Linked DNA regions of Streptomyces collinus. Each later gene encodes a partner of the first gene's protein in a complex. Links are inferred from orthologs where the notes say so. Each region holds a gene or a part of one and is shown on either strand. Other genes may lie near its edges. The genes, in order: secY and secA.

What was found.
Region 2: the proteins of secY (region 1) and secA are in contact, whole or in part, in a crystal structure (PDB 3DIN), measured with the Thermotoga maritima proteins. The link is inferred for Streptomyces collinus from one-to-one orthologs. Residues at the interface, in WP_004081795.1 of Thermotoga maritima: Glu108, Gly109, Glu110, Glu111, Ala236, Glu237, Arg238, Arg239, Ile240, Thr241, Ile242, Gln243, Tyr244, Ala245, Arg246, Arg247, Val248, Thr249, Gly250, Arg251, Arg252, Val253, Tyr254, Gly256, Ala257, Ser258, Thr259, Tyr260, Leu261, Pro262; in WP_004082002.1 of Thermotoga maritima: Glu261, Ala262, Arg263, Lys300, Ala301, Arg302, Thr303, Ile304, Ile305, Leu323, Tyr324, Asp325, Pro326, Val329, Ser330, Tyr333, Ile336, Lys340, Phe345, Val349, Glu363, Phe364, Tyr374, Ser375, Gly376, Gly377, Glu393, Ile395, Thr482, Ser483.

Annotation. Positions count from the first base shown.
Region 1 is NZ_CP133771.1:5,330,263-5,345,053, forward strand. The notes cover bases 11,014-13,996. They hold secY (preprotein translocase subunit SecY), read left to right. Parts: upstream 11,014-11,839; coding sequence 11,840-13,153; downstream 13,154-13,996. Other genes in these bases: rpmD (50S ribosomal protein L30), read left to right, coding at 11,014-11,147; rplO (50S ribosomal protein L15), read left to right, coding at 11,150-11,605; RFN52_RS24435 (adenylate kinase), read left to right, coding at 13,153-13,815; map (type I methionyl aminopeptidase), read left to right, coding at 13,948-13,996. In the rest of the region: RFN52_RS24320 (SMI1/KNR4 family protein), read left to right, coding at 617-1,153; rpsJ (30S ribosomal protein S10), read left to right, coding at 1,802-2,110; rplC (50S ribosomal protein L3), read left to right, coding at 2,128-2,772; rplD (50S ribosomal protein L4), read left to right, coding at 2,780-3,436; rplW (50S ribosomal protein L23), read left to right, coding at 3,436-3,855; rplB (50S ribosomal protein L2), read left to right, coding at 3,896-4,732; rpsS (30S ribosomal protein S19), read left to right, coding at 4,745-5,026; rplV (50S ribosomal protein L22), read left to right, coding at 5,069-5,416; rpsC (30S ribosomal protein S3), read left to right, coding at 5,416-6,243; rplP (50S ribosomal protein L16), read left to right, coding at 6,249-6,668; rpmC (50S ribosomal protein L29), read left to right, coding at 6,668-6,892; rpsQ (30S ribosomal protein S17), read left to right, coding at 6,892-7,179; rplN (50S ribosomal protein L14), read left to right, coding at 7,282-7,650; rplX (50S ribosomal protein L24), read left to right, coding at 7,653-7,976; rplE (50S ribosomal protein L5), read left to right, coding at 7,976-8,533; RFN52_RS24395 (type Z 30S ribosomal protein S14), read left to right, coding at 8,539-8,724; and 6 more genes. UniProt on the Escherichia coli protein: The central subunit of the protein translocation channel SecYEG. Consists of two halves formed by TMs 1-5 and 6-10.
Region 2 is NZ_CP133771.1:3,471,404-3,487,054, reverse strand. What follows is about bases 8,076-11,433. They hold secA (preprotein translocase subunit SecA), read left to right. Parts: upstream 8,076-8,386; coding sequence 8,387-11,233; downstream 11,234-11,433. Other genes in these bases: RFN52_RS15620 (Rv3235 family protein), read right to left, coding at 11,384-11,433; RFN52_RS15630 (GNAT family N-acetyltransferase), read right to left, coding at 8,076-8,088. In the rest of the region: MtrAB system histidine kinase MtrB, read left to right, coding at 1-1,289; RFN52_RS15655 (LpqB family beta-propeller domain-containing protein), read left to right, coding at 1,279-3,108; RFN52_RS15650 (ComF family protein), read left to right, coding at 3,387-4,310; hpf (ribosome hibernation-promoting factor, HPF/YfiA family), read left to right, coding at 4,623-5,318; RFN52_RS15640 (response regulator), read left to right, coding at 5,524-6,270; RFN52_RS15635 (winged helix-turn-helix domain-containing protein), read right to left, coding at 6,280-7,452; more of RFN52_RS15630, read right to left, coding at 7,522-8,075; more of RFN52_RS15620, read right to left, coding at 11,434-12,097; RFN52_RS15615 (DUF6912 family protein), read left to right, coding at 12,825-13,337; RFN52_RS15610 (HAD family hydrolase), read left to right, coding at 13,407-14,072; RFN52_RS15605 (NAD-glutamate dehydrogenase), read left to right, coding at 14,541-15,651. UniProt on the Escherichia coli protein: Required for protein export, interacts with the SecYEG preprotein conducting channel.

The DNA.
Region 1 (14,791 bases):
CTCACCGCGCGGTCGAACGCCGAGTCGCGGTTCTTGGCGAACTCCTCCTTCGTGAACACCGGCTCGGTGATGTGGGGCGGGATGCCGGTGCCGTCGTGGGTCCGGCCCGACCGGTTGAGGAACTCCTCGTTCGGGAGGATCGCCGTCATCCCGTTCGGCAGGTTGCGCTGCATGACGTCGGAGAAGACCCCCTGGGTCGGCTGCCCGATACGAAACATGCCGCCCGGGCGGTCGATCAGGGCCTGCGTGAAGGTCTCACCCGCGCTGACGGTCGTGCCCGAGGTCAGTACGGCGATGGGCCCGGTGTAGCGGGGCCCGTCGGCCGGTACGACCCGGATGGGCTCGGGGCGGGTGTGCCGGCCACGGACATGGCATGTCCTGGATCTGGACAAGGATCCGACGCCGGTGATCCGCAGCGGGTGCGCACACTCGCGAAGCACCTGCACGACTTCGCCGACGACGTCTCCGACGCGCTTCGTCTGGTCAAGGGGATGGCGGGGAAGGGCACGCTTCTTGAGTGGGCGGGCAAGTCGGCGGATGTCTTCAAGGGGACTTCGCGGATGTCCCGAAGAACCCGCATGAGCTCACCATCCGGGCGCTGGGTGACGGAGGTGTTGTGACCGCACGCGACGAACTCCTGCGCAACGTGCCGCCGCCCGACGGCGTCGAGATCCACGTCGACTGGGCCGGAATCGAGGAGGCCTTGGGCGTAGCACTGCCGGACGACTACAAGTGGCTCGTCGAGCGGTACGGGCCGGGATCCTTCGACGACTTCCTGCACATCTTCCAGCCGGAATCCCCGTTCGCCATGACCCGTCTCCTGGAGTCCTCGGAGCGGGCCGCGGAGATCCTGGAGCAGGCGCGGGAGAGGGGCGGGAGCATCCCGTACGAGACCGACGAGCTGTTGGCCGTCGGGGCCACGGACAATGGCGACACGATCTACTGGGTGACCCGTCCGGAGGATGAGCCGAATTCCTGGACGATCACGGCCAACGGTGCGCGCACCATGAAGTGGCCGCACTTCGAAGGCGGGATCGTCGCCTTCCTGCTTGCGGTGATGTCCGGTGCACATCACGTGGACGTCTTTCCGCAGGTCTTCCCCCGAGAGCCCGTGTTCTCTCCCTACCCTGCTCCGGATCCGCGCCGCCGCTGATCACCGGAGAGTGGCCCTGCCACGTAGATGCCGTGTCCGCAGGTGGTGCACTTGACCTCGGCGTAACCGGTGGGACTGTCGCGACGCCTCATGTCCCGGACGGCGAGATCGCGCGCACCGCAGTTGGGGCAGGCTGCGTCCGTGATCTGCACCTCTTCGCGCAGTACCTTCCTGCCCAGCGTGGACCATGCGTCTCTGTGAGGTACGACCATGAGTACTCCGGCCCCGGTTTGACCTGCGTCACCCTCGGGGTATTCTCCTCGGCTCGATTGGCGTCGCCCATGCCCCGTATGGCAGACTGTCCGAGTTGCTCGGTCGAGTGTTGATGCTGCGCGCCTCCCGCCGGGAGGACCGGAAGCGAGTCCCACAGTACTCGTCGCCCTAACTGCCACCACGGCAGCGCTGGGGCGGACGTACGGGAATCTTCCGGGAAGTGTCAGCGCGGCACCGACCAGGCACCCGGTGGGCCTTCGCTCCCGGCCTGCGGTTCCGGAAGGGCCGTGCGCATTCCAGCAGGGATGTTCGAACAAGGGACATCTGTGTCAGCGGGAGAGCGACACGCCCGACCGCGTGGGTCGGAGGAACGAAGGCAGCAGAAGGAATCCACCGGGTTCCAGAGCGTTAGAGAGACAGGACTACTGAGTAGCCATGGCGGGACAGAAGATCCGCATCCGGCTCAAGGCCTACGACCACGAGGTCATCGACTCTTCGGCGAAGAAGATCGTCGAGACGGTGACGCGTACTGGTGCGTCGGTCGCAGGCCCGGTGCCGCTGCCCACTGAGAAGAACGTGTACTGCGTCATCAAGTCGCCGCACAAGTACAAGGACTCGCGCGAGCACTTCGAGATGCGCACGCACAAGCGCCTGATCGACATCCTCGACCCGACCCCCAAGACCGTTGACTCTCTGATGCGACTCGACCTCCCGGCCGGTGTCGACATCGAGATCAAGCTCTGAGGGCTGGTGATCTGAGAATGGCTAAGCAGATCAAGGGCATCCTGGGCGAGAAGCTCGGCATGACGCAGGTGTGGGACGCGAACAACCGTGTTGTTCCGGTCACCGTCGTCAAGGCCGGCCCCAACGTCGTCACCCAGGTCCGTACGAACGACGTCGACGGCTACGAGTCCGTCCAGATCGCGTTCGGCGAGATCGACCCGCGCAAGGTGAACAAGCCCCTCAAGGGCCACTTCGCCAAGGCCGACGTCACTCCCCGCCGCCACCTCGTCGAGATCCGTACCGCTGACGCCAGCGAGTACACCCTCGGCCAGGAGATCACCGCCGAGGTGTTCGAGGCCGGCCTCAAGGTCGACGTGACCGGCAAGAGCAAGGGCAAGGGCTTCGCCGGTGTCATGAAGCGTCACAACTTCAAGGGCCTCGGCGCCGGACACGGCACCCAGCGCAAGCACCGCTCGCCCGGTTCCATCGGTGGCTGCGCCACCCCGGGCCGCGTGTTCAAGGGCCTCCGCATGGCGGGTCGCATGGGCAACGAGCGTGTCACCACCCAGAACCTGACCGTCCACGCCGTTGACGCGGAGAAGGGTCTGCTGCTCATCAAGGGCGCGGTTCCCGGTCCGAACGGCGGCCTCGTCCTGGTCCGCACCGCGGCCAAGGGGGCCTGAGGTACCGATGAGCACTGTTGACATCCTTTCGCCTGCAGGCGAGAAGACCGGTAGCGTCGAGCTCCCCGCGGAGATCTTCGGCGTGGAGAAGATCAGCATCCCGCTGATCCACCAGGTCGTCGTCGCGCAGAACGCCGCTGCCCGTCAGGGCACGCACAAGACCAAGACCCGCGGCGAGGTTCGCGGTGGCGGCAAGAAGCCGTACCGCCAGAAGGGCACCGGCCGCGCCCGCCAGGGTTCGACCCGTGCGCCGCAGTTCGCCGGCGGTGGCGTCGTCCACGGCCCGCAGCCGCGTGACTACTCGCAGCGGACCCCGAAGAAGATGAAGGCCGCGGCCCTGCGCCACGCCCTCACCGACCGGGCCCGTCACAACCGCATCCACGTCGTCTCCGGCGTGGTCGAGGGCGAGACCCCCTCCACGAAGGCCGCCAAGTCGCTGTTCGGCAAGATCTCGGAGCGCAAGAACCTGCTCCTGGTCGTCGACCGCGCCGACGAGGCCGCGTGGCTGTCCGCCCGCAACCTGCCCCAGATCCACATCCTGGAGCCGGGCCAGCTGAACACGTACGACGTTCTCGTCTCGGACGACGTGGTCTTCACCAAGGCCGCCTTCGAGTCCTTCGTGTCCGGCCCGAAGGCCAATGACACCGAAGGGAGCGAGGTCTGATGGCTATCCGTCACCCCGCTATCGCCTCCAAGGCGGCGAAGAAGGCCAAGGCCGCGCGCGTCGCCAAGGCGCGCCGCCACGCCGCCGAGGGCAAGAACACCGTCGAGACCCCGCTGAGCAAGTCCTTCACGGACCCCCGTGACGTGCTGCTCAAGCCGGTCGTCTCCGAGAAGAGCTACGCGCTTCTCGACGAGGGCAAGTACACGTTCGTCGTGGACCCGAGCGCCAACAAGACCCAGATCAAGCAGGCCGTCCAGGCGGTCTTCTCGGTCAAGGTCACCGGGGTCAACACGATCAACCGCCAGGGCAAGCGCAAGCGGACCCGCACCGGCTTCGGCCAGCGCGCGTCCACCAAGCGCGCGATCGTGACCCTCGCTGAGGGCGACCGTATCGACATCTTCGGCGGTCCGACCGCCTAAGGGCGGTCCGGATCGTCCGATATCGGACGAGGACTGAGAAATGGGAATCCGCAAGTACAAGCCGACTACGCCGGGCCGTCGTGGCTCCAGCGTCGCCGACTTCGTCGAGGTCACGCGGTCCACGCCGGAGAAGTCGTTGGTCCGCCCCCTGCACAGCAAGGGTGGCCGTAACAACTCCGGTCGTGTGACCGTCCGCCACCAGGGCGGTGGCCACAAGCGCGCCTACCGCGTGATCGACTTCCGTCGTCACGACAAGGACGGCGTGCCGGCGAAGGTCGCGCACATCGAGTACGACCCCAACCGCACCGCGCGCATCGCGCTCCTGCACTACGCGGACGGCGAGAAGCGCTACATCCTCGCGCCGCGTGGCCTGAGCCAGGGCGACCGCGTCGAGAACGGTCCCGGGGCCGACATCAAGCCGGGCAACAACCTTGCCCTGCGCAACATCCCGGTCGGTACCACGCTGCACGCCATCGAGCTGCGTCCCGGTGGCGGTGCGAAGTTCGCCCGCTCCGCCGGCGCCTCGGTGCAGCTGCTCGCGAAGGAGGGCTCGATGGCCCACCTCCGCATGCCGTCCGGTGAGATCCGCCTGGTCGACCAGCGCTGCCGCGCCACGGTCGGCGAGGTGGGCAACGCCGAGCAGAGCAACATCAACTGGGGTAAGGCGGGCCGTAAGCGCTGGCTGGGCGTTCGCCCGACCGTGCGTGGTGTGGTCATGAACCCGGTGGACCACCCGCACGGTGGTGGCGAAGGCCGTACCTCGGGTGGTCGCCACCCGGTGTCCCCCTGGGGCAAGAAGGAAGGCCGTACTCGTTCGCCCAAGAAGGCGTCGAACAAGTACATCGTCCGCCGCCGCAAGACGAACAAGAAGCGCTAAGGACGGGTTGAGATGCCTCGTAGCTTGAAGAAGGGGCCCTTCGTCGACGACCACCTGATCAAGAAGGTGGACGCCCAGAACGAAGCCGGCACCAAGAACGTCATCAAGACCTGGTCCCGTCGCTCCATGATCGTGCCGGCCATGCTCGGCCACACGCTCGCGGTGCACAACGGCAAGACCCACATTCCGGTGTTCGTCACCGAGTCGATGGTCGGCCACAAGCTCGGCGAGTTCTCGCCGACGCGCACCTTCCGGGGTCACGTCAAGGACGACCGGAAGTCGAAGCGCCGCTAAGCGCGGGGTGGAATGACCATGACAGACACTGGAAGGACAACCATGGAAGCCAGGGCCCAGGCGCGGTACATCCGCGTCACGCCCATGAAGGCCCGCCGCGTGGTGGACCTCATCCGTGGCCTGAACGCCACGGAGGCTCAGGCGGTCCTGCGTTTCGCCCCGCAGGCCGCGAGCCAGCCGGTCGGCAAGGTGCTTGACAGCGCCATCGCCAATGCCGCGCACAACTACGACCACACCGATGTCGACAGCCTCTTCGTCTCCGAGGCCTACGTCGACGAGGGCCCGACCCTGAAGCGGTTCCGGCCGCGCGCCCAGGGCCGTGCCTACCGGATCCGCAAGCGGACCAGCCACATCACCGTGGTCGTCAGCAGCAAGGAAGGAACCCGGTAATGGGCCAGAAGGTAAACCCGCACGGGTTCCGGCTCGGTGTCACGACCGACTTCAAGTCGCGTTGGTACGCCGACAAGCTGTACAAGGACTACGTCAAGGAAGACGTCGCCATCCGTCGGATGATGACGTCCGGCATGGAGCGCGCCGGCATCTCCAAGGTCGAGATCGAGCGCACCCGTGACCGCGTGCGTGTGGACATCCACACCGCTCGTCCGGGCATCGTCATCGGCCGCCGTGGCGCCGAGGCCGACCGCATCCGCGGTGACCTCGAGAAGCTCACGGGCAAGCAGGTCCAGCTGAACATCCTCGAGGTCAAGAACCCCGAGACCGACGCTCAGCTGGTTGCCCAGGCCGTCGCCGAGCAGCTCTCCTCCCGCGTCTCCTTCCGCCGCGCCATGCGTAAGAGCATGCAGTCGGCGATGAAGGCCGGCGCCAAGGGCATCAAGATCCAGTGCGGTGGCCGCCTCGGTGGCGCCGAGATGTCCCGCTCGGAGTTCTACCGCGAGGGCCGTGTGCCCCTGCACACGCTCCGCGCGAACGTGGACTACGGCTTCTTCGAGGCCAAGACGACCTTCGGCCGCATCGGCGTGAAGGTCTGGATCTACAAGGGCGACGTCAAGAACATCGCCGAGGTCCGCGCCGAGAACGCTGCGGCCCGTGCGGGTAACCGCCCGGCCCGTGGTGGCGCCGACCGCCCGGCCCGTGGTGGCCGCGGTGGCGAGCGTGGCGGGCGCGGTCGTAAGCCGCAGCAGGCTGCCGGCGCCGAGGCCCCCAAGGCTGAGGCTCCCGCCGCCGCTCCGGCTGAGAGCACCGGAACGGAGGCCTGACCGTCATGCTGATCCCCCGTAGGGTCAAGCACCGCAAGCAGCACCACCCCAAGCGCAACGGCATGTCCAAGGGTGGCACGCAGGTTGCGTTCGGCGAGTACGGCATCCAGGCGCTGACCCCGGCCTACGTGACGAACCGCCAGATCGAGGCGGCTCGTATCGCGATGACCCGCCACATCAAGCGTGGCGGCAAGGTCTGGATCAACATCTACCCGGACCGCCCCCTCACCAAGAAGCCCGCCGAGACCCGCATGGGTTCCGGTAAGGGTTCTCCTGAGTGGTGGATCGCCAACGTCAAGCCCGGACGTGTGATGTTCGAGCTGTCGTACCCCAACGAGAAGATCGCGCGCGAGGCCCTGACCCGTGCGGCTCACAAGCTGCCGATGAAGTGCAAGATCGTCAAGCGCGAGGCAGGTGAAGCGTGATGTCGGCCGGTACCAAGGCGTCTGAGCTGCGCGAGCTGGGCAACGAGGAGCTTCTCGCGAAGCTTCGCGAGGCCAAGGAAGAGCTGTTCAACCTCCGCTTCCAGGCGGCGACGGGTCAGCTCGAGAACCACGGTCGGCTCAAGGCCGTCCGCAAGGACATCGCGCGGATCTACACCCTGATGCGTGAGCGCGAGCTGGGCATCGAGACGGTGGAGAGCGCCTGATGAGCGAGAGCAACGTGACTGAAGAGACCAAGACGGACCGCGGTTTCCGCAAGACCCGCGAGGGCCTGGTCGTCAGCGACAAGATGGACAAGACCGTCGTCGTCGCCGTCGAGGACCGCGTCAAGCACGCGCTGTACGGCAAGGTCATCCGTCGTACGAGCAAGCTCAAGGCCCACGACGAGCAGAACGCCGCGGGTGTCGGCGACCGTGTCCTCCTCATGGAGACCCGGCCGCTGTCCGCGACGAAGCGCTGGCGCGTCGTCGAGATCCTCGAGAAGGCCAAGTAATCCCTCCTAGGGGGACTCCCTAGGCATCGTTCCGCCAGGCTCGGGGCGGGTGTGTGACTCACGCTCCCGCCCCGGGAACCGGCAGACAATCAGGAGATAGACGTGATCCAGCAGGAGTCGCGACTGCGTGTCGCCGACAACACTGGTGCGAAGGAAATCCTTTGCATCCGTGTGCTCGGTGGCTCCGGTCGCCGCTACGCGGGTATCGGTGACGTCATCGTCGCCACCGTCAAGGACGCGATCCCCGGCGGCAACGTGAAGAAGGGTGACGTCATCAAGGCGGTCATCGTTCGCACCGTCAAGGAGCGCCGCCGTCCGGACGGCTCGTACATCCGCTTCGACGAGAACGCCGCCGTCATTCTCAAGAACGACGGCGACCCTCGTGGCACCCGTATCTTCGGCCCGGTGGGCCGGGAGCTGCGCGAGAAGAAGTTCATGAAGATCATCTCGCTCGCGCCGGAGGTGCTGTAAGCATGAAGATCAAGAAGGGCGACCTGGTCCAGGTCATCACCGGTAAGGACAAGGGCAAGCAGGGCAAGGTCATCGCGGCCTTCCCCCGCGAGGACCGTGTCCTGGTCGAGGGTGTCAACCGGGTCAAGAAGCACACCAAGGCCGGTCCGACGGCTCGCGGTTCGCAGGCCGGCGGCATCGTCACCACCGAGGCGCCGATCCACGTCTCCAACGTCCAGCTGGTCGTGGAGAAGGACGGCAACAAGGTCGTGACCCGCGTCGGTTACCGCTTCGACGACGAAGGCAACAAGATCCGCGTTGCCAAGCGGACGGGTGAGGACATCTGATGACGACCACCACCAGCCCGCGTCTGAAGCAGAAGTACCGTGAGGAGATCACGGGCAAGCTGCGTGACGAGTTCAAGTACGAGAACGTCATGCAGATCCCCGGTCTCGTCAAGATCGTGGTCAACATGGGTGTGGGCGACGCCGCCCGCGACTCCAAGCTGATCGAGGGCGCCATCCGCGACCTCACCACGATCACCGGTCAGAAGCCGGCCGTCACCAAGGCCCGCAAGTCCATCGCGCAGTTCAAGCTGCGTGAGGGCCAGCCGATCGGTGCCCACGTCACGCTCCGTGGCGACCGCATGTGGGAGTTCCTGGACCGCACCCTGTCGCTCGCGCTGCCGCGCATCCGCGACTTCCGCGGCCTGTCCCCCAAGCAGTTCGACGGCCGTGGCAACTACACCTTCGGTCTCACGGAGCAGGTCATGTTCCACGAGATCGACCAGGACAAGATCGACCGCACCCGGGGTATGGACATCACCGTGGTGACCACGGCGACCAACGACGCTGAGGGCCGCGCGCTCCTTCGTCACCTCGGCTTCCCCTTCAAGGAGGCGTGAGCGAGATGGCGAAGAAGGCTCTGATCGCTAAGGCTGCTCGTAAGCCCAAGTTCGGTGTGCGTGGCTACACCCGCTGCCAGCGCTGCGGCCGCCCGCACTCCGTGTACCGCAAGTTCGGCCTCTGCCGCGTGTGCCTTCGTGAGATGGCTCACCGTGGCGAGCTGCCGGGCGTGACCAAGAGCTCCTGGTAATCCCCCCAATAGGGGATTCGCAGGGCTCTCGGTAAGCACGTAGGGGTGGCAGGACGCCCGGCCCGCATGGCTTAGGCTTGTGGGGTTGGGCGTCTGCCGCCGCCCGTACGCCGCGGACACCTGTCCGCTCATTGAATGCTTACTACGCCGTAGGTCCACCGCGCCGCACCCGTCCCGTCTCGGATCGGGGAGAGGGATGGCGCACCAGGAAACCCCGGCGAGAGAGGCCGAAGGCCAATTCATGACCATGACTGATCCGATCGCAGACATGTTGACGCGTCTGCGGAACGCGAACTCGGCATACCACGACTCTGTGACGATGCCGGCGTCCAAGATCAAGTCGCACATCGCGGAGATCCTCCAGCAGGAGGGCTTCATCACGGGCTGGAAGGTCGAGGACGCCGAGGTCGGCAAGAACCTCGTCCTGGAGCTGAAGTTCGGCCCCAACCGTGAGCGCTCCATCGCGGGCATCAAGCGGATCTCCAAGCCCGGTCTCCGGGTGTACGCGAAGTCCACCAACCTGCCGAAGGTTCTGGGCGGCCTGGGCGTGGCCATCATCTCCACGTCCCACGGTCTCCTGACCGGCCAGCAGGCGCAGAAGAAGGGCGTGGGTGGGGAAGTCCTCGCCTACGTCTGGTAATTCGGGAACGGAGGAGAGACAGCAATGTCGCGTATCGGCAAGCTCCCCATCCCGGTTCCCGCCGGCGTGGACGTCACCATCGACGGCCGTACGGTCGCGGTCAAGGGCCCCAAGGGCGAACTGACCCACACCGTCATCGCGCCGATCGACATCGCGAAGGCCGAGGACGGCACCCTTCAGGTGCTGCGGCCGAACGACGAGCGGCAGAGCAAGGCCCTGCACGGCCTGTCCCGCACGCTGGTGGCGAACATGATCACCGGTGTGACCCAGGGATACGTCAAGAAGCTCGAAATCAGCGGTGTCGGCTACCGTGTCCTGGCCAAGGGCTCCAACCTGGAGTTCTCCCTGGGCTACAGCCACCCGATCCTGGTCGAGGCCCCCGAGGGCATCACCTTCAAGGTGGAGTCCCCGACCCGTTTCTCGGTCGAGGGCATCGACAAGCAGAAGGTCGGCGAGGTTGCGGCCAACATCCGCAAGCTGCGCAAGCCCGACCCGTACAAGGCCAAGGGTGTCAAGTACGAGGGCGAAGTCATCCGCCGCAAGGTCGGAAAGGCGGGTAAGTAAGCCATGGCATACGGGCAGAAGATCCTTAAGGGCGACGCCTACAAGCGCGCCGCGATCAAGCGCCGCCACATTCGTATCCGTAAGCACATCAACGGTACGGCGGAGCGTCCGCGTCTGGTCGTTACCCGCTCGAACCGCCACATCGTGGCCCAGGTGATCGACGACATCAAGGGTCACACCCTTGCGTCGGCGTCCACCCTGGACACCTCGATCCGCGGTGGCGAGGGCGACAAGTCCGCGCAGGCCAAGCAGGTCGGCGCCCTGGTCGCCGAGCGCGCCAAGGCCGCCGGTGTCGAGGCCGTCGTGTTCGACCGTGGTGGTAACCAGTACGCGGGGCGCATCGCCGCCCTGGCGGACGCCGCCCGCGAGGCCGGACTCAAGTTCTGAGTCGGTTCCGTAGCTAGCGGAAACAGAGAGAGGTAATTCCAATGGCTGGACCCCAGCGCCGCGGTGGCGGTGCCGGTGGCGGCGAGCGGCGGGACCGGAAGGGCCGTGACGGCGGCGCTGCTGCCGCCGAGAAGACCGCGTACGTTGAGCGCGTTGTCGCGATCAACCGCGTCGCCAAGGTTGTGAAGGGTGGTCGTCGCTTCAGCTTCACCGCGCTGGTCGTGGTGGGCGACGGTGACGGCACCGTGGGTGTCGGATACGGCAAGGCCAAGGAGGTGCCGGCCGCCATCGCCAAGGGCGTTGAGGAGGCCAAGAAGCACTTCTTCAAGGTCCCCCGCATCCAGGGCACCATCCCGCACCCCATCCAGGGTGAGAAGGCTGCCGGCGTCGTGCTCCTGAAGCCCGCGTCGCCCGGTACCGGTGTTATCGCCGGTGGTCCGGTGCGTGCCGTGCTCGAGTGCGCCGGTATCCACGACGTGCTGTCGAAGTCGCTCGGCTCCGACAACGCGATCAACATCGTGCACGCGACCGTGGAGGCCCTGAAGGGTCTGCAGCGTCCCGAGGAGATCGCGGCCCGCCGTGGTCTGCCGCTCGAGGACGTCGCCCCCGCGGCTCTTCTCCGTGCGCGTGCCGGGGCGGGTGCGTAATCATGGCGCAGCTCAAGATTACGCAGGTCAAGTCCTACATCGGCAGCAAGCAGAACCACCGTGACACCCTGCGTTCCCTTGGTCTCAAGGGCATCAACACGCAGGTCGTCAAGGAGGATCGTCCCGAGTTCCGCGGCATGGTGCACACCGTCCGCCACCTCGTGACGGTCGAGGAGGTCGACTGATCATGGCGGAGCAGAACCCGCTCAAGATCCACAACCTCCGTCCCGCCCCGGGCGCCAAGACCGCCAAGACCCGTGTCGGTCGTGGTGAGGCGTCGAAGGGTAAGACGGCCGGTCGTGGTACCAAGGGCACGAAGGCCCGTTACCAGGTTCCGGAGCGCTTCGAGGGTGGCCAGATGCCCCTCCACATGCGTCTCCCGAAGCTGAAGGGCTTCAAGAACCCGTTCAAGACCGAGTTCCAGGTCGTGAACCTCGACAAGCTGGCCGCGCTCTACCCCGAGGGTGGCGAGGTCACCGTCGAGGGTCTGGTGGCCAAGGGGGCCGTTCGCAAGAACAGCCTCGTCAAGGTCCTCGGCCAGGGCGAGATCTCCGTGGCGCTGCAGGTGACGGTCGACGCCGTCTCCGGCTCCGCCAAGGAGAAGATCACCGCCGCCGGCGGTTCCGTCACCGAGCTCGTCTGAACACCACAGGCGTCTCGATGACCTGAGCGATCCCGACCGGGGATACCCCACAAATGGGGTATCCCCGGTTGGTCGTTCCTAGGGCGGCAGCTCGCCGGTAAGGTGGCCTGCACTGCCCACTTTTCACTGGGTGCTTCACTTCGGGCACTCTCAGCGGCAGTTGACCGTTACCTATTCGTCGAACCTCAAGACCGTCACCCTTGACGCAGTTGCGCGGGGGTCGCAGGAGGCACCGTGCTCACCGCGTTCGCCCGGGCGTTCAAGACGCCCGACCTGCGCAAGAAGCTGCTCTTCACGCTCGGCATCATCGTGGTCTACCGGGTCGGTACACACATCCCGATCCCAGGCGTCGACTACCGGAACGTCCAGACCTGTATCGATAACGCCGAGGCCAACCAGGGCATCTTCGGCCTGGTCAACATGTTCAGCGGCGGCGCGCTGCTGCAGATCACGATCTTCGCGCTGGGCATCATGCCGTACATCACGGCGAGCATCATTCTGCAGCTGCTGACCGTGGTGATCCCGCGCCTGGAAGCCCTGAAGAAGGAGGGCCAGGCCGGTACGGCGAAGATCACGCAGTACACCCGTTACCTGACGATCGCCCTCGCCATCCTTCAGGGCACCGGCCTCGTCGCCACCGCCCGCAGCGGCGCTCTGTTCCAGGGCTGCCCGGTGGCCAGCCAGATCGTCCCCGACCAGTCGATCTTCGTCACCATCACCATGGTCATCACCATGACCGCCGGTACGGCGGCCGTGATGTGGCTCGGCGAGCTCATCACCGACCGCGGCATCGGCAACGGCATGTCGATCCTGATGTTCATCTCGATCGCCGCCACCTTCCCGTCCGCGCTGTGGGCCATCAAGCAGGAGGGCTCCCTGGCCGGCGGCTGGATCGAGTTCGGCACGGTCATCCTGGTCGGCTTCGCCATGGTCGGCCTGGTGGTCTTCGTCGAGCAGGCCCAGCGCCGCATCCCGGTCCAGTACGCCAAGCGCATGATCGGCCGTCGTTCCTACGGCGGTACGTCCACCTACATCCCGCTCAAGGTGAACCAGGCGGGTGTGATCCCCGTCATCTTCGCCTCGTCGCTGCTCTACATCCCGGCGCTGATCGCTCAGTTCGCGGGAGGCACGTCGGGCTGGAAGACCTGGATCGAGCAACACTTCGTCAAGGGCGACCACCCGTACTACATCATTACGTACTTCCTGCTGATCGTCTTCTTCGCGTTCTTCTATGTGGCGATCTCCTTCAACCCCGAGGAAGTCGCCGACAACATGAAGAAGTATGGTGGCTTCATCCCGGGCATCCGGGCTGGCCGACCGACCGCTGAGTACCTGAGCTACGTACTCAACCGGATCACCTGGCCGGGTTCGCTGTACTTGGGACTGATCGCTCTCGTGCCGACGATGGCGTTGGCAGGTTTCGGGGCAAACCAGAACTTCCCGTTCGGCGGGACCAGCATCCTGATCATCGTGGGTGTCGGTCTCGAGACCGTGAAGCAGATCGAGAGCCAGCTCCAGCAGCGCAATTACGAAGGGTTCCTCCGCTGATGCGTATCGTCCTCGTCGGGCCGCCGGGCGCCGGTAAGGGAACGCAGGCCGCGTTCCTGGCCATGAACCTGTCGATCCCGCACATCTCCACGGGCGACCTGTTCCGGGCCAACATCAGCCGGCAGACGGAACTCGGCAAACTGGCGAAGTCCTACATGGACGCGGGCAATCTCGTGCCCGACGAGGTCACCATCGCCATGGCGAAGGACCGCATGGAGCAGCCGGACGCCGAGAACGGTTTCCTGCTGGACGGCTTCCCCCGCAACGTGTCGCAGGCCGAGGCGCTCGACGAGCTCCTCGAGACCGAGAGCATGCAGCTCGACGCGGTGCTGGACCTGGAGGTCCCCGAGGACGAGGTGGTCAAGCGGATCGCCGGCCGCCGCATCTGCCGTAACGACTCCGCCCACGTCTTCCACGTGACGTACAAGCAGCCGGCCAAGGACGGCGTCTGCGACGTCTGCGGCGGTGAGCTGTACCAGCGCAACGACGACTCCGAGGAGACGGTCCGGACGCGCCTGGAGGTCTACCACACCCAGACCGAGCCGATCATCGACTACTACAAGGCCCAGGGCCTGGTGGTCACGATCTCGGCGCTCGGCAAGGTCGAGGACGTCACGACTCGCGCCATGGAGGCGCTGAAGCGTGGCGAGGGCGACAAGTAGTCGTCCGTACGCAGCTACGGCCGCGGTTCCCCTCGGGGAGCCGCGGCTGCTGTGTGGGTGGGGCCGGTCGCGCGGCCCCGTATCGTTGAAGGCGTTCATCGTCGCCGAAGGTCCAGAAAGGCCGTAGCTCCCATGGTGCAGATCAAAAGCCCCGAGCAGATCGCCAAGATGCGTGAGGCGGGGCTGGTCGTCGCCGCCATTCACGCGGCGACCCGTGAGGCCGCCGTACCCGGGGCCACGACGAAGGATCTGGACCAGGTCGCCCGCAAGGTGCTCGCCGAGCACAACGCCAAGCCGAACTTCCTCGGCTACGGCGGCTTCCCGGCGACGATCTGCACGTCGGTGAACGAGGTCGTCGTCCACGGCATCCCGTCCGACGACGTCGTCCTCAAGGACGGGGACGTCATCTCCATCGACTGCGGCGCGATCATCGACGGCTGGCACGGCGACGCGGCCTTCACGGCCTTCGTCGGGTCCGGTCACTCCCCGGAGCTGGTCGAGCTCTCGCGGGTGACCGAGGAGTCGATGTGGGCCGGCATCGCCGCGATGAAGCAGGGTAACCGCCTGGTCGACGTCTCCCGGGCCATCGAGACGTACATCCGCCGCCAGCCCAAGCCGGGCGGCGGCAAGTACGGGATCATCGAGGACTACGGCGGGCACGGCATCGGCACCGAGATGCACATGGACCCGCACCTGCTGAACTACGTCGACCGGCGGCGCGGCAAGGGCCCGAAGCTGGTGCCCGGCTTCTGCCTCGCGATCGAGCCGATGGTGTCGCTGGGGACGCCGAAGACGGAGGTCCTGTCGGACGACTGGACCGTCATTACGACTGACGGCACCTGGTCGTCCCACTGGGAGCACTCCGTTGCTCTGACGGAAGAGGGGCCGTTGGTGCTGACGGCTCCCGACGGTGGGAAGGCGAAGCTGGCGGAGCTTGGCGTTGTCGCTGCTCCGGACCCGCTGGGCTGAGCGCCTG
Region 2 (15,651 bases), 1.9 Mb from region 1 along the record:
GGCTGTCGGCCGGGCGGCTCCAGGAGCGTATGAAGGTCACCGGCGAGGACGACATCGCGCGGCTCGGCGAGGCCTTCAACAAGATGGCGCAGAACCTCCAGCTGAAGATCAGCCAACTGGAGGACCTGTCGCGGATGCAGCGCCGGTTCGTGTCGGACGTGTCGCACGAGCTGCGGACGCCGCTGACGACCGTACGGATGGCCGCGGACGTCATCCACGAGGCGCGGGTGGACTTCGACCCGATCACCGCGCGGTCGGCGGAGCTGCTCGCGGACCAGCTGGACCGCTTTGAGTCGCTGCTCGCGGACCTGCTGGAGATCAGCCGGTTCGATGCGGGCGCCGCGGCGCTGGAGGCGGAGCCGATAGACCTCAGAAACGTCGTACGGCGGGTGGTCAGCGGGGCCGAGCCGCTCGCGGAGCGCAAGGGGACGCAGATCCGGATCCTGGGTGACCAGCAGCCCGTGGTCGCCGAGGCCGACGCCCGGCGCGTGGAGCGGGTGCTGCGCAACCTCGTGGTCAACGCCGTCGAGCACGGCGAGGGCAGGGACGTCGTCGTCAGGCTCGCCGCGGCCGGCGGTGCCGTCGCCGTGGCGGTGCGGGACTACGGCGTCGGGCTCAAGCCGGGCGAGGCGACCCGGGTGTTCAGCCGCTTCTGGCGGGCGGACCCGGCACGCGCGCGTACCACGGGCGGCACGGGCCTGGGGCTGTCCATCGCCCTGGAGGACGCGCGGCTGCACGGCGGCTGGCTGCAGGCGTGGGGCGAGCCGGGCGGCGGTTCGCAGTTCCGGCTGACGCTGCCCAGGACCGCCGACGAGCCGCTGCGGGGCTCCCCGATACCGCTGGAACCCAAGGACTCCCGGCGCAACCGCGGACTCGACGACGCCGGTCTGCCGTGCGGCGGCGGGGACGGCGAGAAGCGGGCGACCGTGCCGGCGCAGCCGGTGAGCGGGCCGGTGTCGCAGGGGGCGAAGCGGGACCCGATACCGCCGCGGAGCGCCCCTACGGCCGATCCGACGGCGCTGCCCGGCAATGGTTCACGTGTGGTGCCCAGGCCTGCCTCAAGCACGCGCCGGCAGGACGAACCGGCGGGAGCGGAGCAGCAGGCTCCCGGCGACGGCGTGGGTCGCCCGGAGGGGGCGGGGCGCGAGGGTGGTGCCGACGGCGGGGCCGGGCGGGATCCGGTCGTGAACGGGCCGCGGGACGAGGACGACCACTCTGCGGGAACGGGCAGCCGGGCGACCGGCCCCGGAGACGTGGACAGGCAAGGGGAGGCATCTCGTGGGCGCTGACCGCGAGGGGCGCGGCCGGCGCAGGCCCGCGCGCGTGATGGCGTACGCCGCCGGTGGCGTTCTGGTGCTGGCGGGGTGTGCCTCGATGCCGGACAGCGGGGATCTGCGGGGCGTGGAGTCCACACCGCGCCAGGAGACCCAGGTGCAGGTGTTCGCCGTGCCGCCGGGGGAGGATGCGTCGCCCTCGGAGATCGTGCAGGGCTTCCTGGAGGCGCTCACCAGCGACGATCCGCACTACAAGACCGCGCGCCAGTACCTGACCGGCGACGCCGCGAAGACGTGGCGGCCCGAGGCGTCCGCCACGGTGCTGACGGACGGGCCGGGTGCCAAGCCCGAGCCCGGCGGCGGCGGGGAGGACACCGGCGAGATCTCGTACATGCTGACCGGCACCAAGGTCGCCACCGTCGACTCCCAGCAGGCGTACGCGCCCGCGACCGGGGCGTACGGCAGGAGCGTGCACCTGACGCAGGACGACAAGCGGCAGTGGCGGATCGACGCGCTGCCGCAGGGCGTCGTCATCGGCGAGTCGGACTTCCAGCGCAACTACATGTCGGTCAGCAAGTACTACTTCGCCTCGAACACCGACGCGGCCGGATCGAAGTCGCGGCCCACGGCGGTCGCCGACCCCGTCTACGTGCGCCGGCGCGTGGAGCCCATGACGCAGATGGTGAGTTCCCTGCTCAGCGGGCCCACGCGGTGGCTCGGACCCGTGGTCAGATCAAGCTTCCCCACCGGCACGGCGCTGGCGAAGGACGCCGGCGCGCTGACGCCGGACGACCGGAGCAAGCTGACGGTCCCGCTCAACGACAAGGCGGAGGGCATCGGCACCAACCGGTGCGAGGAGATGGCCGCCCAGATGCTCTTCACGCTGCGCAACCTCAGCCCCGCGGTGGAGGAGGTCGAGCTGCGGGCCGGAGGGGCGGAGCTGTGCTCGCTCACGCAGGAGGGGGCCGACTCGGCGGCCTCCCGCAGCTCGGCGCGGCACCCCGACTACCTGTACTTCGTCGACGGCAAGCACCGGCTCGTACGGATCGCCGCGGGCAGCAGCGGCAACGAGCCGGACCCGGCGCCGGGCGCCCTCGGCGAGGGTGACACGGCGCTGCGGTCGGTGGCGGTGTCGCGTGACGAGCACACCGCGGCCGGCGTCAGCCTCGACGGGCGGTCGCTGTACGTGGGCTCGCTCGTCTCGGGCGGTTCGCTGGGCGAGCCGGTGCTGCGCAGCCAGGGCCGGTCCGAGAAGGACCGGCTGACGCCCCCCAGCTGGGACGCGGACGACGGCCTGTGGGTGGCCGACCGCGACCCCGACCGTCCCCGGCTGCTCCTCTTCGAGGAGGGCAAGGGCGATCCGCTGGAGGTGCGTGTGCCGCACCTGGACGGACGGGTCCAGTCCGTGCGGGTCGCCGCCGACGGGGTGCGGATCGCGCTGGTGGTGGAGAAGGGCGGCAAGAAGACCCTGCTCGTCGGGTTGATCGAGCGGGACGAGAAGCCGGGTGAGAAGCCGGCCGTCAGGGTGGTGGAACTGCGCTCCGCGACGCCGGAGTTGGAGGAGGTCACCACCATGTCGTGGGCCGGTGACAGCCGGCTCGTGGTGGTCGGGCGCGAGCACGGGGGCGTCGAGCAGATGCGGTACGTCCAGGTCGACGGCTCCACCCCGGACGTGCCGGCGCCCGCGGCCCTGACCGGCGTCAAGGAGGTCACCGCCGCCGAGGACGACCAGCTGCCGCTGGTGGCGTACTCGGTGGACGGCATCGTCCGCCTGCCGTCGGGCGAGCAGTGGCAGAAGGTGACGGAGGGGACGGCGCCGGTCTATCCGGGGTGAGCTGTGAGCGCCCCCGGTGGCAGGTGTGGCCGGGCGTGCTGGATGTGGGCGGCCGCTCCTGCCGAGGCCGGACTCGGGAGGGGCGGCCGCCGGGTGTTCGGGGGGCGTGCCGTGGGGCCGGTGCTCGTCGCCTCCGGCTTGTGGCTCCTGTGGCTTCTGCGGGGCGTCACTCGTGTGGGGGATAAGCCGGTGACGGGGCGGCTGGTTGTCCACAGGCGGTCGCCCACGGTTGTCCACAGGGGTGGCCGGGCCTCGCCCGCCGGGGCACAGTGGTGGTCATGCGGCGGTGGTGGCAGGACCTGACCGACCTGGTGCTGCCGGGTGAGTGCGGGGGTTGCGGGGTGCCTCGTACGGTGCTGTGCGCGCGGTGCCGTGCGGTGCTGGGCGGAAGTGCGGTGCGGCGGGTGCGGCCGGTGCCGGAGCCGCCCGGGCTTCCCGCGGTGCACGCGGCGGCCCGGTACGCGGACGAGGTCCGGGCGACGTTGCTGGCCCACAAGGAACGGGGCGCCCTGGCGCTCGCCGGACCGCTCGGAGCGGCGCTGGCGGAAGCCGTACGGGCGGGAGTGCGGGACACCCGGGCTCCGGCGCGGGCCGGAGGGGCCCTGCCCCCGGGCGGCAGGGCTCCTGTGCTCCTCGTGCCGGTGCCGTCCGGGCGGCGGGCCGTGCGGGCCCGGGGGCATGATCCGGCGCGGCGGATCGCGTTCGCGGCCGCGGGTGAGTTGCGGCGGAGGGGGCTTCCGGCCCGGGTGGCCGGCGTGCTGCGCCAGCGCCGGGCCGTGGCCGACCAATCGGGGCTCAACTCCCGGCAGCGGCTGGACAATCTCGCGGGCGCGCTGGCGGTGGCTCCCGGCGGCGCCCGGCTGCTTTCCGGGGGCCCGGTCGTCCTCGTCGACGACGTGATGACCACCGGGGCCTCCCTGGCGGAGGCCGCGCGTGCCGTGCGGGCGGCCTCGGGCGGGCGGCGGGCCGCTTTCGGGATGACGGGGCCGATTCCGAACGCCTCATGCACTTCGGCCGTGTATGCGGGAGAGACGTGGGAAAGCAGAGAGGAACAGAACGTCGGATCAAGGCGGGAGAGGATGGGCCGGCGGCCCGCCCGGCAGGTGAACGCGGGCGCGGACGACGTCGGCGGAGTCGTCGAGGTGCTGTGCGCGGCAGTGGTCGCGGCAACACCGGACTCTTTCGAAATAAACCGGAACTGACTGAGATCTTGTGTCGTTGCAGGTAACGAGAGGGCCTATTCACCTGAACGGAGGTACGCCGCAGTAGAGGGTGACGACATCCGTCCGGGCGAGATATGTTCGGTTGAAGAGGGAAAGCCGCAGGCCACACCTCTCGAATCCGAATGCCGTGCCGCGAGTTTTTCTTCATCACTCGCGCCGGTGGAGTGGAGATCTCGCTCGCGGGGGAGGAGGTGGAAGTCACCGAGTCCGAGGTTCCGGGACTCACCGGAGCCTGGTGCAAAAGGGAGACGCTCCGCACCGCAGCGGAGCGATCCGGGAACGGAGTTCTGCGTGGACATCGTCGTCAAGGGCCGCAAGACCGAGGTGCCCGAGCGGTTCCGGAAGCACGTGGCCGAGAAGCTGAAGCTGGAGAAGATCCAGAAGCTCGATGGCAAGGTGATCAGCCTCGACGTCGAGGTGTCCAAGGAGCCCAACCCCCGGCAGGCCGACCGCTGTGACCGAGTGGAGATCACGCTCCGCTCCCGCGGCCCGGTGATCCGGGCGGAGGCAGCGGCGAGCGATCCGTACGCGGCGCTCGACCTGGCGGCGGAAAAGCTGGAGGCACGGCTGCGCAGGCAGCACGACAAGCGGTACTCGCGCCGTGGCGCGCGCCGGATCCCGGCCGCCGAGGTCGCCGACCACGTCCCGGGCGTGGCGACGCTCAACGGAAACGGCCTGGTGCCGGCTCCCGAGGAGGAGCCCGAGGCCGTACCCACGAAGAAGATCGGCTCGCTGGAAGTGCAGGGTGACGGCCCCATCGTCGTCCGCGAGAAGACCCACGTCGCAGCACCCATGACCCTCGACCAGGCTCTCTACGAGATGGAGCTGGTCGGGCACGACTTCTACCTGTTCGTCGACTCCGAGACCAAGGAACCGAGTGTCGTCTACCGACGACACGCCTACGACTACGGCGTGATCCACCTCAGCACGGACACGATGGTCACCCAGGCGCACGCCCCCGACGCTGGCGGTGCGCTCGGCGGCTGACCGTGCCGGGTGACAGCGGAACAGGTGCCCCTGGAGCGCGTGTGCGCCCCCAGGGGCACCCCCGTGCGACCACTTCGCGCCCCGCTCCGGCACCCCGGTGCCGTCCGGGCATGAAATCATGGTGGCCACGGCCCAACCGGTGGGTCGTTGCTCTGGGTTGGCGATGGCTCAGGACCTCAGGCCACAGCCTTCAGGGGGAGGAACGATGGCGGACAGCTTCGGACCGATGCGTGACGAGGATGCCGACGACGGCGTCGTCGGCATGGGCCCGGACTCGGGGACTCCACGCAAGGAACCGATCAGAGTCCTTGTGGTGGACGACCACGCCTTGTTCCGCCGGGGCCTGGAGATCGTGCTCGCGGCCGAGGAGGACATCCAGGTCATCGGGGAGGCGGGCGACGGCGCCGAGGCCGTCGAGAAGGCCGCCGACCTGCTGCCCGACATCGTCCTGATGGACGTGCGGATGCCCAAGCGGGGCGGGATCGAGGCGTGCACCTCCATCAAGGAGGTGGCACCCAGCGCCAAGATCATCATGCTGACGATCAGCGACGAGGAAGCCGATCTCTACGACGCCATCAAGGCGGGAGCGACCGGCTATCTCCTCAAGGAGATCTCCACGGACGAGGTGGCCACCGCCATTCGCGCGGTGGCCGACGGGCAGTCGCAGATCAGCCCGTCCATGGCGTCGAAACTCCTCACGGAGTTCAAGTCGATGATCCAGCGCACGGACGAACGCCGGCTGGTGCCCGCGCCGCGCCTGACCGACCGCGAACTGGAAGTCCTCAAGCTCGTCGCGACGGGAATGAACAACCGTGACATCGCCAAGGAGTTGTTCATCTCCGAGAACACCGTGAAGAACCACGTCCGCAACATCCTGGAGAAGCTGCAACTGCACTCCAGGATGGAAGCGGTGGTGTACGCGATGCGGGAGAAGATCCTCGAGATCCGCTAGGACGCGGTCTCAGCCGAGAAGGCGGGCGAGTTCCTGCGCCAGGGGCTCGCGAAGCTCCGGGGTGTCGACGCGTTCCACGCGGGCGTCCGTGCAGTCCACCCACGTCGCCGCCTCGGCCAGGGCCTGGGCGACGGCCGGGACGGCCTTCGGGCCGTCCAGGGTGACCTGCTTGGCCACCAGCGTGCGGCCCTCGCGGGCCGGGTCCACACGGCCGACCAGACGGCCGCCGGCCAGGACCGGCATCGCGAAGTAGCCGTGGATCCGCTTCTGTTTGGGGACGTAGGCCTCCAGGCGGTGCGTGAATCCGAAGATCCGCTCCGTGCGCGCCCGCTCCCAGATCAGGGAGTCGAAGGGCGACAGGAGCGTCGTGCGGTGGCGGCCGCGCGGGGGCGTCTCCAGAGCCGCGGGATCGGCCCACGCCGGCTTGCCCCAGCCCTCGACCGAGACCGGGACCAGGCCCGATTCGGCGATCACCGCGTCGACCTGCTCGCCCTTGAGGCGGTGGTAGTCGGCGATGTCCGCGCGGGTGCCCACCCCCAGGGACCGGCCCGCCAGGCCGACCAGGCGGCGCAGGCACTCGGTGTCGTCGAGCTCGTCGTGCAGCAGATCGTCGGGCACGGCGCGCTCGGCAAGGTCGTAGATGCGCTTCCAGCCGCGGCGCTCCACGCAGACCACCTCGCCGTACATCAGGGCGCGTTCCACCGCGACCTTGGAGCCGGACCAGTCCCACCAGTCGTTCGTCTTCTTCGCGCCGCCCAACTCCGTCGCCGTGAGGGGGCCTTCGGAGCGGAGCTGCTTGATGACCTGGTCGTACACGCCGTCGGGCAAGTCGTGGTTCCAGTGCGGGCGGTTGCGGTAGGCGCGGCGGCGGAAGGCGAAGTGGGGCCACTCCTCGATGGGGAGGATGCAGGCGGCGTGGGACCAGTACTCGAAGGAGTGCGTGTCCTGCCAGTAGGCGTCTTCCACCGTTCTGCGGCCGACCGCGCCCAGCCTCGCGTACGGGACGAGTTCATGGGAGCGGGCCAGGACCGAGATGGTGTCGAGCTGTATCGCGCCCAGGTGGCGGAGGATGCCACGGACACCGGAACGGCGGTCGGGCGCGCCGATGAAGCCCTGGGCGCGGAGCACGATTCTGCGGGCCTCGTCCGCGGAGAGGTCTGCGAGGGGGCGAGGGGTGGTCATGGGCGCAGCGTAGGGGGTGGGACTGACAACGAGGGGTGGCCTGCGGATTCGCCGGGACGGCCGGGCAGGTCAGCGGGCCGGCAGGTACGGGGCGGTCGAGGGCAGGCCCATGTCCGAGGGGAGCAGCGAGCCCACCCAGGTGTCCCGTCGTACTCCCTTGTTGTTCGCCGCGGAGCGCAGCGTGCCCTCGATCGTGAAGCCCGCCCGTTCCGCCACCGCGCGGGAGGCCCGGTTGCCCACCTCGGCGCGCCATTCGACGCGGTCGAGCGCGGCGCGGGTGAAGGACCAGCGGCAGGCGGTGATGGCGGCCTCGGTGACGTAGCCGTTGGCGCGGTGCTGCTTGGCGGCCCAGAAGCCGATCTCGCCCATGCCCAGGGTGCGCATCGTGATGCCGAGCATGCCCGTCAGTTCCCCGGAGTGCAGGAAGACGCCGAAGGTGAACATGGAGCCGTCCCTCCAGCCGTCCGGGACCAGTTGTTCCGTGAAGCTCTGGGCGTGCTCGCGCAGGTAGGGCGAGGGGATCGTGGTCCAGCGCTGGATGTCGGGGTCCTGGCAGGCCTCGTACACCGCGTCGGTGTCCTCTGGCCCCACCGTGCGCAGCAGGAGACGGTCCGTGGTGAGGGTGACGGGTTCCATCGGGCGATTCTGCTCGGATGCCGGGCGCGATGTCTCGTGTTTGCCCTCGGTGAAGAGGTGGTCACGGGTTGTGCAATTCGGTGGAGGGGTGCGGCACTATCCGAGGGGGCCGCACGTTGTCCCCTTTGAAGCAGACGTGAATCTCGACGCAGACGTGAAGCAGAATCGAAGCAGCGGACTGTCGCCGTCACGGCAGGCCCTCCCGGCGCGGTGGGGTCCTCGCATACGATGGCCGTTGCTCAGTAAGTCAAGTGGTAACCGACCGTCCCAGGCCCGACCGGCAAGGAGACCAACCCCCGTGTCCGTCCTCTCGAAGCTCATGCGTGCAGGCGAAGGCAAGATCCTGCGCAAGCTGCACCGCATCGCGGACCAGGTCAACTCCATCGAAGAGGACTTCGTCGACCTCTCCGACGCCGAGCTGCGCGCCCTCACCGATGAGTACAAGCAGCGCTACGCCGACGGCGAGACCCTGGACGACCTGCTGCCCGAGGCGTTCGCCACCGTCCGCGAGGCCGCCAAGCGCGTCCTCGGCCAGCGTCACTACGACGTGCAGATGATGGGTGGCGCGGCCCTGCACATGGGTTACGTGGCCGAGATGAAGACCGGTGAGGGCAAGACCCTCGTCGGCACCCTGCCGGCGTACCTGAACGCCCTGTCCGGCAAGGGCGTCCACATCATCACGGTCAACGACTACCTGGCCGAGCGCGACTCCGAGATGATGGGCCGCGTCCACCGGTTCCTGGGCCTCGAGGTCGGCTGCATCCTCGCCAACATGACGCCGGCTCAGCGCCGCGAGCAGTACGCCTGCGACATCACGTACGGCACGAACAACGAGTTCGGCTTCGACTACCTGCGCGACAACATGGCCTGGTCCCAGGACGAGCTCGTCCAGCGCGGCCACAACTTCGCCATCGTCGACGAGGTCGACTCCATCCTCATCGACGAGGCCCGTACGCCGCTGATCATCTCCGGCCCGGCCGACCAGGCCACCAAGTGGTACGGGGACTTCGCCAAGCTGGTGAAGCGTCTCAAGCGCGGCGAGGCCGGCCAGCCGCTCAAGGGCATCGAGGAGACCGGCGACTACGACGTCGACGAGAAGAAGCGCACGGTCGCCATCCACGAGTCCGGCGTCGCCAAGGTCGAGGACTGGCTGGGCATCGACAACCTCTACGAGTCGGTGAACACCCCTCTGGTGGGCTACCTGAACAACGCCATCAAGGCCAAGGAGCTCTTCAAGAAGGACAAGGACTACGTCATCATCGACGACGAGGTCATGATCGTCGACGAGCACACCGGACGTATCCTCGCGGGCCGCCGTTACAACGAGGGCATGCACCAGGCGATCGAGGCGAAGGAAGCGGTGCCGATCAAGGACGAGAACCAGACGCTCGCCACGATCACCCTCCAGAACTTCTTCCGCCTCTACAAGCGCCACGACCACAACGAGAAGGAACAGCCCGGCCTCTGCGGCATGACCGGTACGGCCATGACCGAGGCCGCCGAGTTCCACCAGATCTACAAGCTCGGCGTGGTGCCGATCCCGACCAACCGGCCGATGGTCCGCAAGGACCAGTCGGACCTGATCTACCGGACCGAGGTCGCCAAGTTCGAGGCGGTCGTCGACGACATCGAGGAGAAGCACCGCAAGGGGCAGCCGATCCTCGTCGGCACGACCTCCGTCGAGAAGTCCGAGTACCTCTCGCAGCAGCTCAGCAAGCGTGGCATTCAGCACGAGGTGCTGAACGCCAAGCAGCACGACCGTGAGGCGACCATCGTCGCCCAGGCCGGCCGCAAGGGCGCCGTCACGGTGGCCACGAACATGGCCGGCCGTGGTACGGACATCAAGCTCGGCGGCAACCCGGAGGACCTCGCCGAGGCGGAGCTGCGCCAGCGCGGCCTCGACCCCGAGGAGCACATCGAGGAGTGGGCGCACGCCCTGCCCGAGGCGCTCCAGCGTGCCGAGAAGGCCGTCAAGAACGAGAAGGACGAGGTCGAGAAGCTCGGCGGGCTCTACGTGCTGGGCACCGAGCGGCACGAGTCGCGGCGCATCGACAACCAGCTGCGCGGTCGTTCCGGCCGTCAGGGCGACCCGGGCGAGTCCCGCTTCTACCTCTCCCTCGGCGATGACCTGATGCGCCTGTTCAAGGCCCAGATGGTCGAGCGCGTGATGTCGATGGCGAACGTCCCGGACGACGTGCCGATCGAGAACAAGATGGTCACCCGCGCGATCGCCTCCGCCCAGTCGCAGGTCGAGCAGCAGAACTTCGAGACGCGTAAGAACGTCCTGAAGTACGACGAGGTCCTCAACCGCCAGCGCGAGGTCATCTACGGCGAGCGGCGCCGCGTCCTGGAGGGCGAGGACCTGCACGAGCAGGTGCAGCACTTCATGGACGACACCATCGACGCCTACGTCCAGGCCGAGACCGCCGAGGGCTTCCCCGAGGACTGGGACCTAGACCGGCTGTGGGGCGCCTTCAAGCAGCTCTACCCGTGCAACGTCTCGATCGAGGAGCTGGAGGAGACGGCCGGCGACCGTGCCGGGCTGACCGCCGAGTTCATCGGCGACTCCATCAAGGACGACATCCACGACCAGTACCAGGCGCGTGAGGACCAGCTCGGCTCCGAGATCATGCGGGAGCTGGAGCGCCGGGTCGTGCTGTCGGTCCTGGACCGCAAGTGGCGCGAGCACCTCTACGAGATGGACTACCTCCAGGAGGGCATCGGCCTGCGCGCCATGGCGCAGAAGGACCCGCTGGTCGAGTACCAGCGAGAGGGCTTCGACATGTTCACCGCGATGATGGAGGGCATCAAGGAGGAGTCCGTCGGCTACCTGTTCAACCTGGAGGTCCAGGTCGAGCAGCAGGTCGAGGAGGTCCCGGTCGAGGACACCAAGCCGGTGGCCGACCTGGAGAAGCAGGACGCGGTGCCGGCGCAGGCGGGCTCCCGGCCGGAGATCCGTGCCAAGGGGCTCGACGTCCCGCAGCGGCGCAACCTCCACTTCTCCGCGCCGACGGTCGACGGCGAGGGCGGCACCATCGAGGGCGACTTCACCGAGGACGGCGAGCCGGTGCGCTCCGAGGCCGACGGCCTGACGCGTGCCGAGCGTCGCAAGCAGGCGCGGGGCCGTGGGCGCCGCAAGAAGTGACGGTCGGCTGAACGCCGTAGCGGCTTGAAGGGCCGGACACCTGAGGGTGTCCGGCCCTTCGGCTTCGAGGGCCTCAGTCCGCTTCGGGGGCCTCAGTCCGCTTCGGGGGCCTCAGTCGGCTTCTTCAGCGGCCTCAGTCGAGCGACGGCCTCAGTCGGCTTCCGGGCGAGGCGGGCGGGGGCCGCCGAGTTCGACCGCCGTGCAGCGCCACCGGCGGTCCCGCCCGAGTTCCAGGCGGAAGGCCATGGCGCGCAGCCGGTCGCCGGCACCGACACGGGCGAAGGCCTCGATGGCGCCCGGCCGGGGCTCGTAGTAGCCGATGTCGCGGACGACGGGACGGGCACCGCGGGTGCGCAGGGGGCCGCGTTCGGCCAGCCAGGCCAGCTCGTCGTAGGCGCGGCCACGGGTGTGCCGGAGCATCGAGTGGACGGGGCGGTGTCCGCTCAGCACGGCGACGAGGAGGTCGGCGAAGACGTCGGTGGGCAGGGGCTGGGGGATCGCCGCGGGGAGGGAACCCCGGGTGGGGACGTGGGGGGCCGGTCCGGCGTGGGCGGGGGCCGTTCCGGCCTCGGCGGGGGCCGAGGCGGCGGCGGCCGTGTGTGCCGGGGTGGTGGCCGTTCCTGAGGTCCTGCGGGGTGCTGTGCGGGTCGCGGAGGGGGTAGGCGGGCGCGTGTCCGACGGGCGGGTGCGGGAGGCCCTGGCACGGGCGGAGGCCGGCGGACGGCCGCCCGCGGCCGGAGGCCGGGTCCGGCCACTCCCGGGGGAACGCGGAGGCGCTGCGCCGGCGGGGGCGGCCGGTGCGGCTTCGCGCCGGGTGGGGAAGCGGGGTGGGGTGCTGCCGAGGGTGCCGGGTGCTGTGGTCACGGGATGACGTGGTCCTGTGGCGGCGGCGGGTGTGCTGGGGGTGGCGCCGGGCGAGGTGCGGGGTGGGGTGTCGTCCGGTGTGTGCGACGTGGTCCTGCCCAGGGCGCGGGGTGTGGGGCCGGCGGGTGTGCCTGGGGCAGTGCGGCCCGGGAGGCGGGGTGTGGTGTCGGCGGGTGTGCGCGGCGCAGCGTCGCCCGAGGTGCGGGATGAGGTGTCGGCCGGCGTGCGTGAAGCCGCACCGCCCGAGGCCCCGGGTGTGGTGCCGGCCCCTGTACGCGGCGCAGTGCCGTCCGAGGCGGGGAGCGTCGTGCTCCCCGGCGGGAAGGGTGCGGTCGTCGGGGTGGGGCGGTGGGTGTCGGGGCGGTTGCGGGTGGGGCGGGGCTGGGTCCTGGTCATGACCTTGTACATGGGGGTTCCCGTTTCGTGGGCCCGGTGGATACCGGGGAGTAACTTCGGGTGCTGATCTTGTACGGGGCCGACGGGGGCGGCGGCAAGGAAGCGGGACCCGCGTCGCGGGCGCCGGAATGTTCACCTATCCAGGTGATGTCGGAGGCGTGGAGCCCATGAGTGCGGGGGTGCTCCGGGTGAATTCCGGGCCCGGGGTGGACGCGTCGGGCGTCACGGGGCGGGACTCGAAAGGGGACGCCCCGCACGTATCCTGAAGGCCTTCCGGAGCCTTCCGCGGCCCTTCGGAGCCCCCGACCACGACCACGAAAGCGGCCAGCCCATGCGTGTCTACGTGCCCCTGACCCTCCCCGGTCTCGCCGAGGCGTACAGGACGGGCGAGCTGGGAGCCGGGCCGTTCGTCGCCTACGCCGTGACGCCGGGGCTGCGCGAGTGGTACGTCTCCGACGACACCGAGGAACTGGAGTACGCGGCGCTCGGCCGGGCCGCGCTGGCCTCGCTGCGCCTGCTGGCGGCCGAGCCCGAGGCGCCGCGGCGCCGGGTCGTGATCGCCGTCGACGTGGCCGACCGGGCCGTGAGCGCGGGTCCCGGCCGGGGGCCCGATCCGGCGCCGGGCGAGGTGCGGGTCGCGGGCGCGGTGCCGTTGGGCCAGGCGGCGTCGGTGCACGTCGACGCGGCGGACGCCCAGGCCGATGTGACGGCTGCCGCCGAGGCGCTGCCGGCGGCGGACGGCGGGGACGACGACGCGCAGTCCGTCGTGGACGGGGCGGAGGACCACGAGCTGCTGTGGTTCGCCACGCAGGAGATCGCGAACCTGGTCGGGCACGGGGACTGAACCGGCTCCCGGGGGCGCGTTGAGGCGCCGTCCTCTTGATTGTCAGTGGGGGCGGGTACGTTTTCAGGCATGGGGATGAAGACGGGCGCGCACATTGTCTGGGACTGGAACGGGACGCTGTTCCACGACATCGACGCGATCATCGGGGCGACGAACGCGGCCTTCGCCGAGCTGGGGCTGGAGCCGCTGACGCTGGAGAAGTACCGGGAGCTGTACTGCGTGCCGGTGCCGAAGTTCTATGAGCGGCTGATGGGGCGGCTGCCGACCGAGGCCGAGTGGGAGGCGATGGACGACGTCTTCCACCGGTACTACGCCGAGCACCGGACGGCGTGCGGGCTGACGGTGGGGGCCGTGGAGCTGCTGGCCGGGTGGCGCTCGGCGGGGCGCAGCCAGTCGATCCTGAGCATGTACGTGCACGAGGAGCTCGTGCCGCTGGTGCGCGGGTTCGGCATCGAGCCGCACTTCATACGGGTGGACGGGCGGACCGGGCCGTCGGGGGGCAGCAAGGCCGAGCACATGGTGCGGCACCTGGCGTCGCTGAGCGGGGTGGCTCCGGAGCGCACGGTGGTGATCGGGGACGCGGCGGACGACGCCGTGGCCGCGCTGCATGTCGGGGCCCGGGCCGTGCTGTACACCGGCGGGTCACACAGCCGGGTGAGCCTGGAAGCGGTCGGCGTACCTGTCGTGGACACGTTGGAAGAAGCGGTCGAGGAGGCGGAGCGGCTCGCGGCCTGACCGGTCCCTGGAAGTCCCCCAGACCGAAATGGGTGGCGGCACTGTGCAGAACGTCAAACTTCCAGGGCTGGTTTTGTACACATACGGCTCATGACGGAGCCCCTGTAAGGAGCGATAGCCTTGGTGGCGTGATCAGCGCGATAGTTCGCGGGGACGTCGTCGTCCCTGCCCTGCGCCCGGAGAGCACGGACGACATCCGTGACCGGGCGGCAGTCGCTGGTCTTCGCGGGCGGGACGTGCAGTCGAGGACTCCCGGGACGCCGAACATCACCAGGACCCGGGCGTCGCAGAGAGCGTCGTCACACCGGTGGCGCAGCTCAAGAATGGCTCAGACACCCCCGCTCATCTCACCTTGCGGCATAGCGTCGGATCAGACCGGATACCCCGTGTCACGACGTGAGGTCGTAAGCGCAGAGGCCGTACTTCCTTCTACGTCACGCAACGGCGCGCGACAGGAGCCAGAGGACAATGCAGACCAAGCTGGACGAAGCCAAGGCCGAGTTGCTCGAGAGGGCCGCCCGGGTAGCTGAGAACAGCCCGGTCGGGGGGCACCTACCGACCGGGTCGACGGGCGAGGAGACCCCAGACGCCCAGAAGGCCCCGGACCGCGAGACCCTCCTCACGTTCCTCCAGCGCTACTACCTGCACACGGCCCCGGAGGACCTCACCGACCGCGACCCGGTCGACGTCTTCGGAGCTGCCGTATCGCACTACCGGCTGGCCGAGAACCGCCCCCAGGGCACGGCCAACGTCCGGGTGCACACCCCCACGGTGGAAGAGAACGGGTGGACGTGCAGCCACTCCGTGGTCGAGGTCGTCACCGACGACATGCCCTTCCTCGTCGACTCCGTCACCAACGAGCTGACACGTCAGGGGCGTGGCATCCACGTCGTCATCCACCCCCAGTTCGTCGTGCGGCGCGATGTCACCGGCAAGCTCATCGAGGTCCTGTCGACCCCGGCGACCGGCGACCTTCCGCACGACGCGCACGTCGAGTCCTGGATCCACGTAGAGATCGACCGCGAGACCGACCGGGCCGATCTGAAGCAGATCACCGCCGACCTGCTGCGCGTGCTGTCCGACGCCCGTGAGGCCGTCGAGGACTGGGGCAAGATGCGGGACGCGGCGATCCGGCTGGCGGAGGGGCTGCCGGACGAGCCCATCCCCGCCGACCTGCCCGGCCCCCAGGTCGAAGAGGCCCGCGAGCTGCTGCGCTGGCTGGCCGACGACCACTTCACCTTCCTCGGCTACCGCGAGTACCAGCTGCGCGACGACGACTCGCTGGCCGCCGTGCCCGGCACCGGGCTCGGCATACTGCGCGCGGACCCGCACCACGCGGCCGAGGAGAGCCACCCGGTCAGCCCCTCGTTCGAGCGGCTGCCCGCCGACGCCCGGGCCAAGGCGCGCGAGCACAAGCTGCTCGTGCTGACCAAGGCGAACAGCCGGGCGACCGTGCACCGGCCGTCGTACCTGGACTACATCGGCGTCAAGAAGTTCGACGCCGACGGCAACGTCATCGGTGAGCGCCGCTTCCTCGGGCTGTTCTCCTCCGCCGCCTACACCGAGTCCGTGCGCCGGG